Regions from separate parts of the Streptomyces sp. NPDC022552 genome, predicted to be linked through region 2. Evidence: riboswitches for the same ligand, from Rfam matches in the RefSeq annotation. Region 2 holds a riboswitch; the other holds the start of a gene.
What was found. Region 2 has a riboswitch for ZMP and ZTP ahead of ACZ3OF_RS12055 (serine hydroxymethyltransferase). Riboswitches for the same ligand answer to the same signal wherever they lie in the genome.
Positions count from the first base shown of each region.

Region 1 (7,880 bases), on a different contig from region 2:
ATCCTTGACCTTCTCTTCGTCCGCAAGGACGACGACGGGTCGGTCGTCGCAGCGGAATGGAGAGACCTCGGTGACGAGACGGACCTCTCCGTCTTCGAGGGCGCCTCGTCTGGGCTGCTGGACCAGGAGGACATCGACGAAGCCGGTGCCGCCCTGGAGCCAGGCAATTCGGCCGGCATCCTCGTGTACGAGAACGTCTGGGCCGCCCCCTTCGCCAAGGCCATGAGGCGCAGCGGTGCGCGACTCGTCGCCAACGGCCGCATTCCCGTCCAGGCCCTGCTGGCCTCGCTCGAATCCGCCGAAGCCGCGGGCACACCATCTGGGAGATGATCGAACATGCCAGGACTTCTTCGTGGCGTCGCGCGTACGGCCGTGGTCGCCGGAACCGCCACCGCGGTATCCAACCGCGTGTCCCGGAGGCAGGCGGGCCGATGGGCGGAACAGGACGCCCAGCAGCAGCCGCCGCCGCAACAGCCGGCACCGCAGGCCCCGCCTCCTGACGAGATGAGCAGCAACATCGACAAGCTCAAGGAGCTGGGTGAGCTGAAAGCCCAAGGAGTGCTGACGGAAGCGGAGTTCGAAGCACAGAAGCGGAAGATCCTCGGCTGACTCGGTGCCGCGACGGGGCGACGCCGCAACGGTGCTGGTCACGAGCACGTTCGAGCGTGGCAGGAAGGCGGGAGGGCCTGTTGACGACTAGGTCGGCCCAACTCTCTGATCCGTTCGGTGCCTCGGCGCCGGACGGCTCCGAGATGCGCGGTTGGCCGTGGGGAGCGATGTTGGAAGTGACCCGATCGGCCGAACCGAACCCGTCCGGCCCGTGCGGACCTCCCACACGATGGAGCGGTCATGACGACCCGAATGAGCGGTGCCCGTACCGGCGGTGCGACAAGACGCGGAAGCGGCTGGCTGGTCTTCGCAGCAGTCATGATGATCTTCGGTGGCCTGATGGCCATCTTCTCGGGCATCGCCGCCATCGCCGAGGACGACGTGTTCGTGGCCACCCGGAACTACGTCTTCGAGTTCGACCTCACCAGCTGGGGCTGGATCCATCTGATCCTGGGGATCGTGATCGTCCTCGCCGGAGCGGCCCTGTTCCAGGGCGCCACCTGGGCCAGGGTCGTCGGTGTGGCGCTGGCGGGCCTCGGCATGATCGCGAACTTCCTCTGGCTGCCCTACCAGCCGTTCTGGGCGATCGTGCTTATCGCCATCGACGCGTTCGTCATATGGGCACTGTGCGCGGCTCCCAGTCCTTCGGAGGACTGACATCGGGCCCTCGTCTTCACGTCGCGGTTCGGTCCAGCGGCCCGAGCCCGCAGCGGCCGGAGGTCTCGCGTACGAGCCCTCGCCAGATCGACGACTGCGGTCTTCTCGGACAGCGGTCGCACCTCCCGGCGAGGGCAGCCGAGAGCCCGTGAAGCACGGGCGCGAGGTGTGGCTGACGGTCAGCACGCACAGCGCACCGTGGTGAGCGGCTCTCGAATTGCGGGTGGCTGAAGCTTGTTGGCGAGGAGAGTTGCCCAGCGCCGCTGCGTGGGGCCGATACACATGCGGTCATGGGGATCGGCCGAAGTGCCACGGTCCGGTTGCCGGAGTCGTCGCATCGATCCCGCCCGCCGCGTAGAACGCGGTTGCCGGCTTGACGCGTTCAGGTGGAATCGGCTGGATGCGCTGTGCTGGTCATCGATACCGACCAGGTTGCCCGTCCTCGCGATATGCGTAGGAGGGCGCGCTGGGTTGGCCGGGCGACCAGCTCGCCGAGGCACCGTGCGTGGTGGGTGGGTCGCTCAGCAGGGAGGCGCGGAGATCTGGTCGCGGTGGCTGTCGTTGTCCGAGAGGAACGACGCCAGCGCCCTCCGGTGCTCGGCGACGGTGGTGCGGTCGTCGGGAGAGGTGGCGTAGCGGTGACCACCGCGGGAGCGAGATCCAGAGCTGGCGCAGCCACCATCCGGTGCCACGATGGAGGGAAGGGGCATGTTGCCAGGCGCTTCACGGAGGCGATCATGGGCCGCGAGTATCACTTTCATTGCGAGCACGCCGGCTGCTCGGTCACCGTGGGCCTGCGGATGGGCGGGACGCGGGAGCTGGAGCTCCTCGTGGACGGGAAGCAGGTCGCCGCCGCCCGCGCCCATGGCCACCACGCCCAGAAGACAGTGATGAGCACAATCCTGCCCACGGACCCGCCTCGCGGCATCGAGGTCGAGGTGACGTTCCCGGGCGCTTTCGGCGGCGATCCGGCAAGCACCCTGCTCGCGGGTGGCGAACGCAGGCCCATGCCCGCCCGGGAAGTGCCCCGGCGGGCGCGGCCGGCGGAGGCCGACTGGTACTCCTGACCGTGTCGGGGCGCCCGACAAGAGGGTTCAGTCAAACGTCTCCGCCGCCGGAGACGCCTGAGGCTGGAAAAATGTGCCTGTTCGGCCCGGCTGGGGTGTGGCTGCCACAGGGGCGCAACAGGCTCACGCGGCTTCCGCGACGAGCCGACCGGAGTCGACCGCCTCGACCAGAGCCTCGTGGTCGCGCTCGTTCTGGTCCGCGTAGGTCTCCGCGAAGTCGGTCAACGCCCGGGCGAAGGAGTCGCCGCCGCCCAGGTAAGGCCGCGATGGCGATCCGGTCGCCCGACCGGGCATGCGCCCGGGCCAGCGAGAAGCCGCGCAGCTCGCCGAGAATCCGCACGCCTTCAGGCAGCATCACCGCGGCGTCGATGCTTTCCTGGACGGTCTGCAGCAGCATTCCAACCGGCTCATCGAGGCGTCGATGCAGGAGTGGAGCCGGCGCGGTGGGACCAGCAGCCCCACGGGCTGAGCCGCAATCTGGCCCGTGTATGGCCCGGAACTGCTGGTCAGGACTGGGATATGAGTGGCACGAACTGGGAGAACAGGCGCATTTCGGTGCCTCCCCCGATTGGAGGGGTGGGCGCTCTCAGAGGGCGCCTGGCCCGGGCAAAACCCCAGGTCAGGCGCCTTCTTTTGTTCCGTTAGAAGAAGCCGAGCTTCTTCGGGGAGTAGCTCACCAGCAGATTCTTCGTCTGCTGGTAGTGGTCCAGCATCATCTTGTGCGTCTCGCGGCCGATGCCCGACTGCTTGTAGCCGCCGAACGCCGCGTGTGCCGGGTACGCGTGGTAGCAGTTCGTCCAGACGCGGCCCGCCTGGATCGCGCGGCCCGCGCGGTAGGCCGTGTTGCCGTCGCGGGTCCAGACGCCCGCGCCGAGGCCGTAGAGCGTGTCGTTCGCCGTGCGGATCGCGTCGTCGAAGTCCGTGAAGGAGGTCACCGCGACGACCGGGCCGAAGATCTCCTCCTGGAAGATCCGCATGCGGTTGTCGCCTTCGAAGATCGTCGGCTGCACGTAGTAGCCGCCCGCCAGCTCGCCGTCGTGCTCGATACGCTGGCCGCCCGTCAGGATTTTCGCGCCCTCCTGCTGGCCGATGTCCAGGTACGAAAGGATCTTCTGGAGCTGGTCGTTCGAGGCCTGGGCGCCGATCATCGTCTCTGTGTCCAGCGGGTGGCCCGGGACGATCCGTTCCGTGCGGGCGACCGCCGCCTCCAGGAACTCGCTGTAGTGGCCGCGCTGGATCAGGGCGCGCGACGGGCACGTGCACACCTCGCCCTGGTTCAGGGCGAACATCGTGAAGCCCTCCAGCGCCTTGTCGCGGAAGTCGTCGTCCGCCGCCCACACGTCGTCGAAGAAGATGTTCGGCGACTTGCCGCCCAGCTCCAGCGTCACCGGCTTGATGTTCTCCGAGGCGTACTGCATGATCAGCCGGCCCGTCGTCGTCTCGCCAGTGAAGGCGATCTTCGCGACGCGTGGCGACGACGCGAGCGGCTTGCCCGCCTCCACGCCGAAGCCGTTGACGATGTTCACCACGCCCGGCGGCAGCAGGTCGGCGACCAGGCTCATCCAGAAGTGCACGGACGCCGGGGTCTGTTCGGCCGGTTTGAGGACCACCGCGTTGCCCGCCGCCAGCGCCGGGGCCAGCTTCCAGACCGCCATCAGGATCGGGAAGTTCCACGGGATGATCTGCGCGACGACCCCCAGCGGCTCATGGAAGTGGTACGCGACGGTGTCGTCGTCGATCTCGCTCAGCGCGCCCTCCTGACCGCGCAACGCCCCCGCGAAGTAGCGGAAGTGGTCGATCGCCAGCGGGATGTCGGCGGCCAGCGTCTCGCGGACCGGCTTGCCGTTCTCCCAGCTCTCCGCGACCGCCAGCTCCTCCAGATGCGCCTCCATCCGGTCGGCGATCCGCAGGAGGACCCCGGCGCGCTCCCCGGGCGCCGTACGGCCCCACGCCGGGGCCGCCGCGTGCGCCGCGTCCAGGGCGCTCTCCACGTCCTCGGCCGTGCCGCGGGCGACCTCGGTGAAGGGACGGCCGTCGACCGGGCTCGGGTTCTCGAAGTACTGCCCCCGGGCCGGGGCCACGTACTCACCGCCGATCCAGTGGTCGTAGCGGGCCTGGTACGACATGATCGCGCCCTCGGTACCGGGTGCGGCGTAACGGGTCATGGACATGGCCTCCCTCGGACCGCGCGGGCCGTCCCTGGCCGGCGCTCACCGCCGAGTCTGCGGAACCGGACGTTGCAACCCCGTTGCGCCCGCCGACAGTTCGGCGTCCAGAGTCCGCAGCCGAGCCAGCACCGGCGGACGCCCCGACGCCGGTACCACCTCCGACAGCGCCCGCCACATCTCCACGTCGTCCTCGCCCCACGCGCTGTACGTCCAGTCCGCGAGGAGCGCCGGATCGCCCCGGTCCACCAACGCCGCCCGCAGCCGGTCCGCCAGGCGCTCACGCAGCCGCACCACCCCGGGGGCGCGCGAGACCGGCAACAGCGGACCCGCGTAGTCGGCGAGCGCGGCCGACACCGCACCCGAGCCGAGGCGCCGGTCCACCGTGGCGAAGTCCGCGTCCACCGTCGCCGCCAGCCGGTACGGGCGGGACCGCAGCAGCTCCGGCCCGAGCAGCCCGCGCAGTCGGGACAGCTCGGCCCGGAGCGTGACCGGGGTGACCGACTCGTCCTCGTACAGCAGCGTCAGGAGCTCGTCGCCGCTCACCCCCTCCGGGCGATGGACCAGGACGACCAGGATCTCGCTGTGCCGCCTGCTCAGCCGCAGCCGCCGGCCGGCCATCGTCAGCAGAGCCTCGTCCCGGCCGAGCGCCGCCAGCCGGACCCGGTCCGCGGCGGGCGCAGGCGCGAGCAGGGCCAACTGGGACTCCGCCGCCCGTGCCACCGCCTGGACGAACGCCAGACTGTGCGGATGCGCCAACCGGTCCCCGCCGGTGATGTCCACCGCGCCGAGCAGCCGCCCGGTGTGCGGATCGTGTACGGGAGCGGCGGCGCAGGTCCACGCCTGCACCGGCCGCCGGAAGTGCTCCGCGCTGAACACCTGCACCGGGCGGTCCACGGCGATGGCGGTCCCGGGCGCGTTCGTCCCGGCCACCGACTCCGACCAGCGGGCCCCGGCGACGAAGTTCATCGCCCGCGCCCGTCGCAGCGTGCCCGGATGCCCCTCCACCCACAGCATCCGCCCGGCCGCGTCGCAGACCGCCAGCAGATGTTCGCCGTCCGTCGCGTACGTGCCCATCAGCTCACGGATCACCGGCATCGTGGCCGACAGCGGATGCTCCTCGCGGTGCCCTGCCAGCTCGTCGTCGGCCAGCTCCACACAGGCCGCGCCGTCGGGGCTGACCCGGGCCCGCGCCGAGCGCCGCCACGACTCCGCCACCAGTGGGCGTACCGGGGGAAGGCGGACCTGGCCGCCGCTGGTGAACACCTCGTGCGCCCGCCGCAGCGCGTCGGCGTCCGGTTCCGCCGCCACCCACGCATCGCTCAACTCGGCCTCCATGTCGAGGTCCCACGGTTGGTCGCGGACCCGATCCGTCCGCCCGGCGAGGCCGTCCGTCCGGCTGCCGTCGTCCGGGCGCCCCGCCATCGGTCCGGCCCGGTCGTCCGGCCCGCTCCGTCGTCCGTCCCGTCCGTCCGTCATCGTCGTGCGCGTGGACGGTGGCGACAAGCTCCCCGGCACCCCCGCACGCACGCCCTGTCCGGAGACCGCCCCTGTGGGCGCGCGCGGGTGTCACGTAGAGTGGGGCTCGGGCCGTGACTGGCGCTTGAGGTGGATCACCACCGGGGAGCGGTCCCGCCGGACCCCGCGTACCCGCGCGCATCCGACGTTGCCGTGCGCCTGGGCGATCTCCCTGTCATCGACGACGCCCAGGAGTGGCCCATGTCCACCAGCACCGCTTCCCTCATGGACGGCACCGCGCTCGCCCGCCGCACGGTCGAGGAGACCGCCGCCCGTGCCGCCGAGATCACCCGCCGCACCGGCGTCACGCCCTGTCTCGCCACGGTGCTCGTCGGCGCGGACCCCGCGTCCGTCACGTACGTGAAGATGAAGCAGAACCGCTGCGCGAAGGCCGGAATCCGCTCCCGGCACGTCGAGCTGCCCGCCGAGACGACGACCGAGGAACTGGTCGCCGCGATCACCGCGCTCTCGCAGGACCCCGACGTCCACGGCATCCTGCTCCAGCACCCCGTCGGCCCGCACATCGACGAGCGTGCCGCCTTCGAGGCGATCGCGCCGGAGAAGGACGTCGACGGCGTCACCATGGCCTCCTTCGCCGCCATGGGCTTCGGCCTTCCCGGGTTCGTCTCCTGCACGCCCGGGGGCATCATGCGCCTTCTCGACGCGTACGACGTCGAACCGAGCGGCAAGAGGGCCGTCGTCGTCGGCCGCTCCGCGATCCTGGGCAAGCCCGCCGGCCTGCTGCTGCTCGGCCGCGACGCCACCGTCACGTACTGCCACTCGCGCACCACCGAGCTCTCCTCGATCGTCCGGGAGGCCGACATCCTCGTGGCCGCCGTGGGCAAGCCGCGCTTCATCAAGGGTGAGGACATCAAGCCCGGCGCGGTGGTGATCGACGCGGGCTACAACCCCGGCAACATCGGAGACGTCGACTTCGAGACCGCCGCCGAGCGCGCCTCCCTCATCACGCCCGTACCGGGCGGTGTCGGCCCGATGACGATCGCCGTGCTCCTCGCGCAGACCGTCGAGGGTGCGGAGCGCCAGCTCGGCCTCTAGCACACCGGGCGGCGACGAACGGCCCGTACAGGTAAGGGAAGTGTCACGGTTCTGTACGGGCCGTGCTGCAACTCGTCTTCAAGACAAGCGAGTTGGACGTCGGTGGGTGACCCTGGTCGCCATGTCCCCGCTCATCGGCGAGTTGTCGTCGCCCCTTCGGTACCTCCTCGTGCCGCTCCTCATCCTGGTCTGGGCAGTCATGTTGACGAGCCGTCAGGAGGTCGAGAGCCGGCTGTCCGACACCCCTGGGGCCCGACCGGCCGCGCCGGGTGACGTGACCGTCGACGCCGCGCCCGCCGCGGGCGAGCGGCTCGCGCCGCAGGGAGGGGCGGCGGGCGACGACGCGGCTGTCGGCTACCAGCGCCTCAAGCCGGGGGAGTGCTTCGACATCGACCGGGCCGAGCCCGGGACCGTCGTACGGCGCGGCTGCGACCGGCCGCACGACGCCCAACTCGTCACCGTGGTACGGCTCGTCGGCGAACTCCGCACCGACCGGGAGGTACGGGACGCTGCCGCGGCCCTGTGCCGCGAGCCGCTGCACCGCAAGGCCGCCGGGCAACCGCGCGGCACACGCTGGACCACATTCGTCCAGTACCCGTACCGCTCCGGCTACCTCCTCGGCTCGGACACCGTGGCCTGCAGCCTCAGCGCGTACACGCGCCCCGGCACCACGGCCCGCCCGCTCACCGCGCCCCTGCTGTGACCGTGTCCTCCGGTCGCGGCAAGGGCGTCCGCCGGTCCTCCCGTCACTCCTCCCGAGCCGACAGCGCCGCGAGCGCGGCGGCGGGATCCAGGTCCGCACGACCGG
Region 1 is NZ_JBVHGJ010000019.1:58,347-66,226, reverse strand. It holds gene ACZ3OF_RS33330 (DUF6325 family protein) at 1-330, shown strand, start outside; gene ACZ3OF_RS33325 (SHOCT domain-containing protein) at 337-609, shown strand; gene ACZ3OF_RS33320 (DUF7144 family membrane protein) at 850-1,266, shown strand; gene ACZ3OF_RS33315 (hypothetical protein) at 2,004-2,333, shown strand; partial or broken gene ACZ3OF_RS33310 (DUF2252 family protein) at 2,457-2,688, opposite strand; gene exaC (acetaldehyde dehydrogenase ExaC) at 2,975-4,498, opposite strand; gene ACZ3OF_RS33300 (GAF domain-containing protein) at 4,544-5,824, opposite strand; ZMP/ZTP riboswitch at 6,081-6,188, shown strand; gene ACZ3OF_RS33295 (bifunctional 5,10-methylenetetrahydrofolate dehydrogenase/5,10-methenyltetrahydrofolate cyclohydrolase) at 6,218-7,072, shown strand; gene ACZ3OF_RS33290 (hypothetical protein) at 7,194-7,775, shown strand; gene ACZ3OF_RS33285 (SWIM zinc finger family protein) at 7,819-7,880, opposite strand, start outside.
Region 1: it holds a riboswitch for ZMP and ZTP, as region 2 does, so the genes downstream of both, ACZ3OF_RS33295 (bifunctional 5,10-methylenetetrahydrofolate dehydrogenase/5,10-methenyltetrahydrofolate cyclohydrolase) here and ACZ3OF_RS12055 (serine hydroxymethyltransferase) in region 2, are expected to answer to the same signal.

Region 2 (7,880 bases):
GGGGCGCTTCAAGGAGGGGGCGGCGTTCCGGCCGTGGCTGCTGCGGATCGTGGTCAATGAGACGAGGAACACAGTGCGCGCGGCGGGCCGTCAGCGGGCGGTCGCGGGCCGGGAGGCGGAGCTGCTGGCCTCCGAGCCGCGGATACCGGAAGGGTCGGACCCGGCGGTCGCGGCCGAGGAGCAGGAGAGACGCCGTCAGCTGCTCACGGCGCTCGACGGACTGAGCGAGGACCACCGGCAGGTGGTGATCCACCGGTATCTGCTGGAGCTGGACGAGACGGAGACGGCGGCCGCGCTGGGCTGGCCGCGGGGGACGGTGAAGTCCCGGCTGAGCCGGGCGCTGAAGAAGCTCGGACCGGTGCTGGAAGGGGGTGACGAGCATGAAGGACACGAATGACGGCGACGGGCTCCCGGAAGAGCTGCGGGAGCTGGGGCGCCATCTGAAGGTGCCGGACGTGGGCGGGGAGACCATGGCCGAGCGGGTGCTCGCTCAGCTCCTGGCGGAACAGGTGCCGGCGCCGGTGCGGCGGCGCCGCTTCGAGGGTCTGCGCCGGCGCTGGAAGGCCCTGCTCGCGGCGTTCTCCGGGCTGCTGGTGGTCCTGGTGCTCACACCGCCGGTGCGGGCGACGGTGGCGGACTGGTTCGGCTTCGGCGGGGTCGAGGTCCGGTACGACCCCGGTGCGCGTCCTGCGCCGGGCGCGGCGGTGCCGGGGTGCTCCTCGGCCGTCCCGCTGGAGGAGGCCGCGCGGAGGGCGGGGTTCGAGCCGCTGGTACCGAGCGCGCTCGGTGTCCCGGACGCGGTCTCGGTGACCGGCTCGGCGGATCGGGGCCGGGCAGTGATCAGCCTGTGCTGGCGCGGGGCGGACGGCGGGACGGTCCGGCTGGACGAGTTCCCCGCGCGACTGGAGGCGGGCTTCGCCAAGCAGGTGCAGACGCACCCGGACTGGGTCGATCTGCCGGACGGCGCGGAGGGGTACTGGTTCGCCGAACCGCATCTGCTGCGCTTCCCGATGACGGACGCGGGCGGGCGGACCTGGACGCACTCCATACGCACGGCAGGCCCCACACTCCTCTGGACGAGGAACGCGGGGGCCCTGACCTTGCGCCTGGAGGGCGAACCGTCCTTGGCCCGGGCCCGAGCGGTGGCAGAGTCGGCGAACTGACCGGAGCCCGGGGCCCCGGCGGGGCGGGACCGGGGTCCCGGCAGGGATCCCGGGCGGGCGGTGCCCGGCAGGGCCCAGGCGCGCGGGGCCGGGGTCCCGGCAGGGATCCCGGTCGGGCGGTGCCCGGCAGGGCCCAGGCGCGCGGGGCACCGGCGGGCCCAGCCGGATCCCGGCGGGGGTCCCAGCCGGATCCCGGCAAGGTCCCGGCCGGATCCCGCCGGGCCTGGTGCGGACCGGGTCGGGGGGCTCAGCTCGCAGCCGGGCAGGGCGGGGCGGGCCCCGGCGTGGGTCAGGTCGGGAGGCCTGGGGCCGGGTAGGCGGCCATCACTTCGGCGACCTCCGCGCGGATCGTGCGCAGCGCGTCCTCGTCGCCCGCGCCGGCGGCGGCGACACCGCGGTCGATCCAGTCGGCGACCAGGTCCATGTGCGCGGTGCCGAGGCCGCGGGAGGTGAGGGAGGGGGTGCCGATGCGGATGCCGGAGGGGTCGAAGGGCTTCCGGGTGTCGTAGGGGACGGTGTTGTAGTTGACGACGATCCCGGCGCGGTCGAGGGCCTTCGCGGCGACCTTGCCGGGGACCTCCTTGGGGGTGAGGTCCATCAGGATCAGATGGTTGTCGGTGCCCCCGGAGACCAGGTCGAAGCCGCGGGCGAGGAGCGCCTCGGCGAGGGCCTTGGCGTTGGCGACGACCGCGTGGGCGTAGTCACGGAAGGAGGGCTGGGACGCCTCGCGCAGGGCGACGGCGATGGCGGCGGTGGTCTGGTTGTGCGGGCCGCCCTGGAGGCCGGGGAAGACGGCCTTGTCGAGGGCCTTGGCGTGCTCCTCGCGGGACATCAGCATGGCGCCGCGCGGGCCGCGCAGGGTCTTGTGGGTGGTGGTGGAGATGACGTCGGCGTGCGGGACCGGGGAGGGGTGGGCGCCGCCCGCGATCAGGCCCGCGATGTGGGCGATGTCGGCGACGAGCACGGACCCGGCCTCGCGGGCGATCTCCGCGTAGGCGGCGAAGTCGATCGTGCGGGGCAGCGCGGTGCCACCGCAGAAGATGACCTTCGGGCGCTCCTTGAGGGCGAGCTCACGGACCTGGTCGAAGTCGACGAGCCCGTTGTCCTGGCGCACGCCGTACTGCACGCCGCGGAACCACTTGCCGGTGGCTGAGACACCCCAGCCGTGGGTGAGGTGGCCGCCCATCGGCAGGGCCATGCCCATCACGGTGTCGCCGGGCTCGGCGAAGGCGAGGTAGACGGCGAGGTTGGCGGGCGAGCCGGAGTAGGGCTGCACGTTGGCGTGGTCCACGCCGAAGACGGCCTTGGCCCGCTCGACGGCGAGGGTCTCGACCTGGTCGATGTTCTGCTGGCCCTCGTAGTACCGGCGGCCCGGGTAGCCCTCGCTGTACTTGTTCTGCAGCACGGTCCCGGACGCTTCGAGGACGGCCCGGGAGACGTAGTTCTCGCTGGGGATCAGCCGCAGGGTCTCGGCCTGCAGCACCTCCTCGGCGCCGACGAGCGCGGCGAGTTCGGGGTCGGCGGCGGCGAGGGCGGGGTGGCGGGCGGCGAGATCGGCGGCCTGCGGGGTGGCGGTCATGGCGGTTCCTCCGGGCGTTCGGTGGATCCCGGGGTACGGCTCAGACCTGCTGGGCGGCACCACTCGGGATGTTCGGTCCCGAAAATGCCCAGGCGGGCGGCATCTCGTGTGGTCTGCCGCGCACGGCTCCCCCAGGGTCGATTCCCCGTACGCCAGTCGCCGTGCGTGTTTCCAGAGTAGCGGGCGCGCCGTCACACAGGTTTCTTCGTCCGGCATCCGAGCGACGATAAGAAGGGGGCACACCCGCCCCTGCCCGCAGGACGAACGGAGATCCCGTGTCGAGTACGCAAGACGCGATCGCTTCCGCGGAGGCGCACAGCGCGCACAACTACCACCCCCTGCCCGTCGTCGTCGCCTCGGCGGACGGGGCCTGGATGACCGATGTCGAGGGGCGCCGCTATCTCGACATGCTCGCCGGGTACTCGGCGCTCAACTTCGGGCACGGCAACCGGCGGCTGATCGACGCCGCGCGGGCGCAGCTGGAGCGGGTGACGCTCACGTCGCGGGCGTTCCATCACGACCGGTTCGCGGAGTTCTGCACACGGCTCGCCGAGCTGTGCGGCAAGGAGATGGTCCTGCCGATGAACACCGGCGCGGAGGCCATCGAGACGGCGGTGAAGACCGCCCGGAAGTGGGGGTACGAGGTCAAGGGCGTGCCGGACGGGCACGCGAAGATCGTGGTCGCGGCGAACAACTTCCACGGCCGGACGACGACGATCGTCAGCTTCTCCACGGACCACGAGGCCCGCGACCACTACGGCCCGTACACGCCGGGGTTCGAGATCGTCCCGTACGGCGATCTGACCGCGATGGAGCGCGCGGTCACCGCGCACACGGTGGCGGTGCTCATCGAGCCGATCCAGGGTGAGGCGGGAGTCCTCGTCCCGCCGGCCGGGTATCTGCGCGGGGTGCGGGAGTTGACCCGTGAGCGGAACGTGCTGTTCATCGCGGACGAGATCCAGTCGGGCCTCGGGCGGACCGGGCGGACGTTCGCGTGCGAGCACGAGGGTGTGGTGCCGGACGTGTACGTGCTGGGCAAGGCGCTGGGCGGCGGTGTCGTCCCGGTCTCCGCGGTGGTCGCGGACCGGGATGTGCTCGGGGTGTTCCGGCCGGGTGAGCACGGGTCGACGTTCGGCGGGAATCCGCTGGCGTGCGCGGTGGCGCTGGAGGTGATCGCGATGCTGCGGACGGGCGAGTACCAGCAGCGGGCTGCGGAGTTGGGCGAGCATCTGCACGCGGAGCTGCGCCTGCTCGTGGGCGGGGGCGCCGTGGAGGCGGTGCGCGGGCGCGGTCTGTGGGCCGGGGTGGACATCGCGCCGTCGAAGGGCACGGGCCGGGAGATCTCCGAGAAGCTGATGGAGCGGGGGGTGCTGGTGAAGGACACGCACGGTTCGACGATCCGGATCGCGCCTCCGCTGGTGATCAGCAAGGAGGATCTGGACTGGGGTCTGGAGCAGCTGCGGGCGGTTCTCTCGGAGTGACCCGGTCCGCTTGAGAGGGTGGCGGTGGCGGCAACTCGGGGCATTGACAGCACAGTTGGTCTAGGCCAATGATGCGCCCATGCCGAGACCGAGACCCCGCCCCCGCCGCGCGCTGCGTGGCGCCGTCGCCGCCCTCGTCCCGCTCGCGCTGCTCGGCGCGCTCGGGGGCCCGGCGCACGCCGCCCCCAAGGCGGCCTGGCCCGAGCCCGTTCCCGTCGTCTCCCGTGTCGAGACCACCGACCCGGTCGTCTTCATCACCATCGACGACGGCTGGTTCCACGACCCGGCCGCCGCGAAGGTCCTCATCGACCGCCGCGTGCCCGCCTCGCTCTTCCTGCTCCCGGGCGCCTACTCCTACGACTCCGGCTACTTCCACACCCTGCTCGACCAGGGCCGCTCCCGCGTCGAGAACCACACCGTCAACCACCCGGACCTGACCACGCTCGGCGCGGCCGGCCAGAAGGCGGAGGTCTGCGGGGCGCGCGAACGGCATCTCGCCGAGTTCGGCGACGGCCCGCGTCTGCTGCGCCCGCCCTACGGGACGTACGACGAGACCACTCGCACCGCCGCCCGCGCCTGCGGGGCGAAGGCCGTGGTGACCTGGACGTACGACCTCACCACCTGGGGGCAGTGGAGCCCGCCGACACCGGCGCTCCGGCCCGGCGACATCATCCTGCTGCACTTCAACGAGACCCTGGAGCAGGATCTGACGCGCGCCCTTGCCGCCGCCGGGGCCGCCGGTCTGAAGCCCGCGCCACTCAGGGAGTACGTCCCCGAGTAGCGGCCACGGGAACGGCGGTGGCGGTGGCGGTCAGAGGATGACGTGCGGCAGGAAGCGCGCGTACTCGTCCGTGATCAGGCCCGCCGACTCCCGGATGCCGAGCCCCGCCGCCTCGTCCTCGACGACCCACGCGCCGAGCACGACACGGTTGCCGTCGAAGTCGGGGAGCGGGGCCAACGCCTGGTAGCAGCAGGGTTCGTCACGTACCACGGCCGCCGAGCCCGGTTCGTGGACCGTCACGCCCGCGCCCTCCCGGCCGAGGAGCGGCTTGGCGACGTAGCCGCCGGTCGCGGCGAGTTCGCGCGGGCCGTCGAGATACGCGGGCAGCAGGTTCGGGTGGCCCGGGTAGAGCTCCCAGAGGATCGCGAGGAGGGCCTTGTTGGAGAGCAGCATCTTCCAGGCGGGCTCGATCCAGCAGGTCGTGCCCGTACCGCCGCCGTTGTCGAGGGTGTCCAGGACGTACGGGCCGAAGCGGTCGGTGGTCAGCCACTCCCACGGGTACAGCTTGAAGCAGCTGCGGATGAACCGCAGCCGGTCGTCCACGAACCGCCCCGACAGCCGGTCCCAGCCGATCTGTTCGACCGACAGCGCCTCCGTGTCGAGCCCGGCCTGCTGGGCGGTCTCGCGCAGATACGCGACCGTCATCAGGTCTTCGCCGAGCTCGTCCCCGTCGGAGTGGACGAAGTGCACCGGGCTGCCCGGCGGCAGCAGTTTCGCCTGCCGCCTCCAGGCGTCGACGAGCCGCTCGTGGAGCGAGTTCCACTGGTCGGCGCCGGGGAAGCGCTCCTCCATCCAGAACCACTGCGGGCTCGCGGCCTCGACCAGTGAGGTCGGCGTGTCGGCGTTGTACTCCAGCATCTTGGCCGGGCCCGTACCGTCGTAGCGGAGGTCGAACCGGCCGTAGAGCGACGGAAGTTCGGCCCGGCGGCGCCAGGACTCGGCGACGAGCGCGGCGAGCCGGGGGTCGGTGAGACCGAGATCGGCGAAACGATCCTTCTCGACGATGTGCGCGGCCGCCACGAGACACATCGCGTGCAGCTCCTCGACGACCTCCTCCAGGGCCTCGACCTCGGGCAGCGTGAAGGAGTAGTACGCGCTCTCGTCCCAGTACGGGCGCAGGGCGCCGTCGGGGTAGCGGGTCAGGGGGTAGACGAGCCCCTGCTCCTCCACCGTCTGCTGCCACCCCGGCCGGGGGTCGATCGTGTGCCGCCGCATGTCGCAGACTCTCCGCTCAGCCGCCGCTGGAGCCGGAGCAGCCGAAGCCTCCGGTGTCGACGGCCTTCTTGTCGAAGCTGCCGCCGCTGACGCGGTTGTCGCTGACGCTGCCGCCGTAGTAGTAGGAGCCGCGGGCCGTGGTGCCGCTGCCACTGCCGCTGCCGCTCTCGCACTCGTAGCTCGGCAGCTTCTCGCGGGTCAGGGGGTCGACACACCGCTTGTCGGGCTCGGAGCCGCAGGACGTGATCGTCGCCGCGAGCACCCCCATACCGCCGAGCACCACCGTGCTCGACCTCAGCCTGCGCATGAATCAGCCTCCCCATCCCGTGGTCGCGACCGCACAGTTTAGGCCGGTGGCCGAGCGCCCCCGCACTAGAGTCCATTCGTGCTCTTTGGGATGATCTGCGCTCTGGGTTCCTCGGTCTGCTTCGGCATGGCTTCGGTGTTGCAGGCGCTCGGCGCGCGGGCGGCGACGCCCGGGACGGGCGCCGGCGTCGATGTGGCCCTGCAATTGCGAGTGATGCGGCAATGGCGGTATCTGGCCGGGCTCTTGCTCGACGGGATCGGCTTCGGGCTCCAGGTCGTCGCCCTGCTGACCCTGCCGATCTACGTGGTGGGGGCGGCGCTCGCCGCGAGTCTGGCGGTCACTGCGGTGGCCGCCTCCTGGCTGCTCAAGGTCCGACTGCACCGGATGGAGTGGGCGGCGGTGACCGTGGTGTGCGTGGGGCTCGTGATGCTCGCCCTCGCCTCGGGCTCGGAGGGCGAGCAGAGCTCGTCGGAAGCGCTGCGGTGGGCGATGCTGGCCGCGGCGTTCTCGGTGCTCGCGCTCGGCGCGGCCGCCGGGCGGCTGCCCGGCCGACCGCGGGCGCTGGCGCTCGGACTCTGCGCGGGCTTCGGCTTCGGGGTGGTGGAGGTGGCGGTCCGGCTGATCGACAGCTGGGACCTCGCGAACCCGGCCGTGTACGCGCTGCTCCTGGGCGGCGGGGCGGCGTACGTCCTGCTGACGTCCGCGCTCCAGCGGGGCTCGGTGACGACGGCGACGGCCGGCGCGGTCCTCGGCGAAACGATCGGCCCGGCGCTGGTGGGCGTGATCTGGCTGGGCGACCGGACGCGCGAGGGGTACGCGTGGCTGGCGATCCTGGGCTTCACGATCGCGGTGGCGGCGGCGCTGGTCCTGGCCCGCTTCGGCGAGCCCCCGACTCCGGAGCCGGGATGAGACCCCTGCGCCTGTGAGCGCCCTCTGCCCCTTGGGCCCCGGGCCCGGGGGCCTGCGTGCCCACACGGGGGTGGCTGCCCACGCAGGGGGGCCGCGGTCAGGGCAGGACGCGGCACAGTGCCGACAGCGTGCCCGACCACGCGCTGTCCGGCGGCGTCGCGTAGCCGACCACCAGGCCGTCCTGCGTCGGCGGGACGTCCGGGTGGCGGAAGTGGTTGAGGCCGCGAAGGGCGAGGCCCTGCCACGCCGCCGACCGCAGGATCTCCCGCTCCTGGCCCGGCGGGAGTTCCAGGACCGCGTGGAGACCCGCCGCGATCCCGCTCACCCGCGTCCGCGGGGAGTGCTCGGCCACCGCCGCCACCAGCTCGTCCCGCCGCCGCCGGTAACGCAGCCGCATCGCCCGTACATGACGGTCGTACGCTCCCGAACCCAGGAACTCCGCGAA
Region 2 is NZ_JBVHGJ010000003.1:490,480-498,359, forward strand. It holds gene ACZ3OF_RS12045 (RNA polymerase sigma factor) at 1-397, shown strand, start outside; gene ACZ3OF_RS12050 (hypothetical protein) at 381-1,163, shown strand; gene ACZ3OF_RS12055 (serine hydroxymethyltransferase) at 1,453-2,742, opposite strand; ZMP/ZTP riboswitch at 2,822-2,912, opposite strand; gene rocD (ornithine--oxo-acid transaminase) at 3,018-4,223, shown strand; gene ACZ3OF_RS12065 (polysaccharide deacetylase family protein) at 4,303-5,004, shown strand; gene ACZ3OF_RS12070 (glutathionylspermidine synthase family protein) at 5,035-6,219, opposite strand; gene ACZ3OF_RS12075 (hypothetical protein) at 6,236-6,526, opposite strand; gene ACZ3OF_RS12080 (hypothetical protein) at 6,617-7,435, shown strand; gene pdxR (MocR-like pyridoxine biosynthesis transcription factor PdxR) at 7,533-7,880, opposite strand, start outside.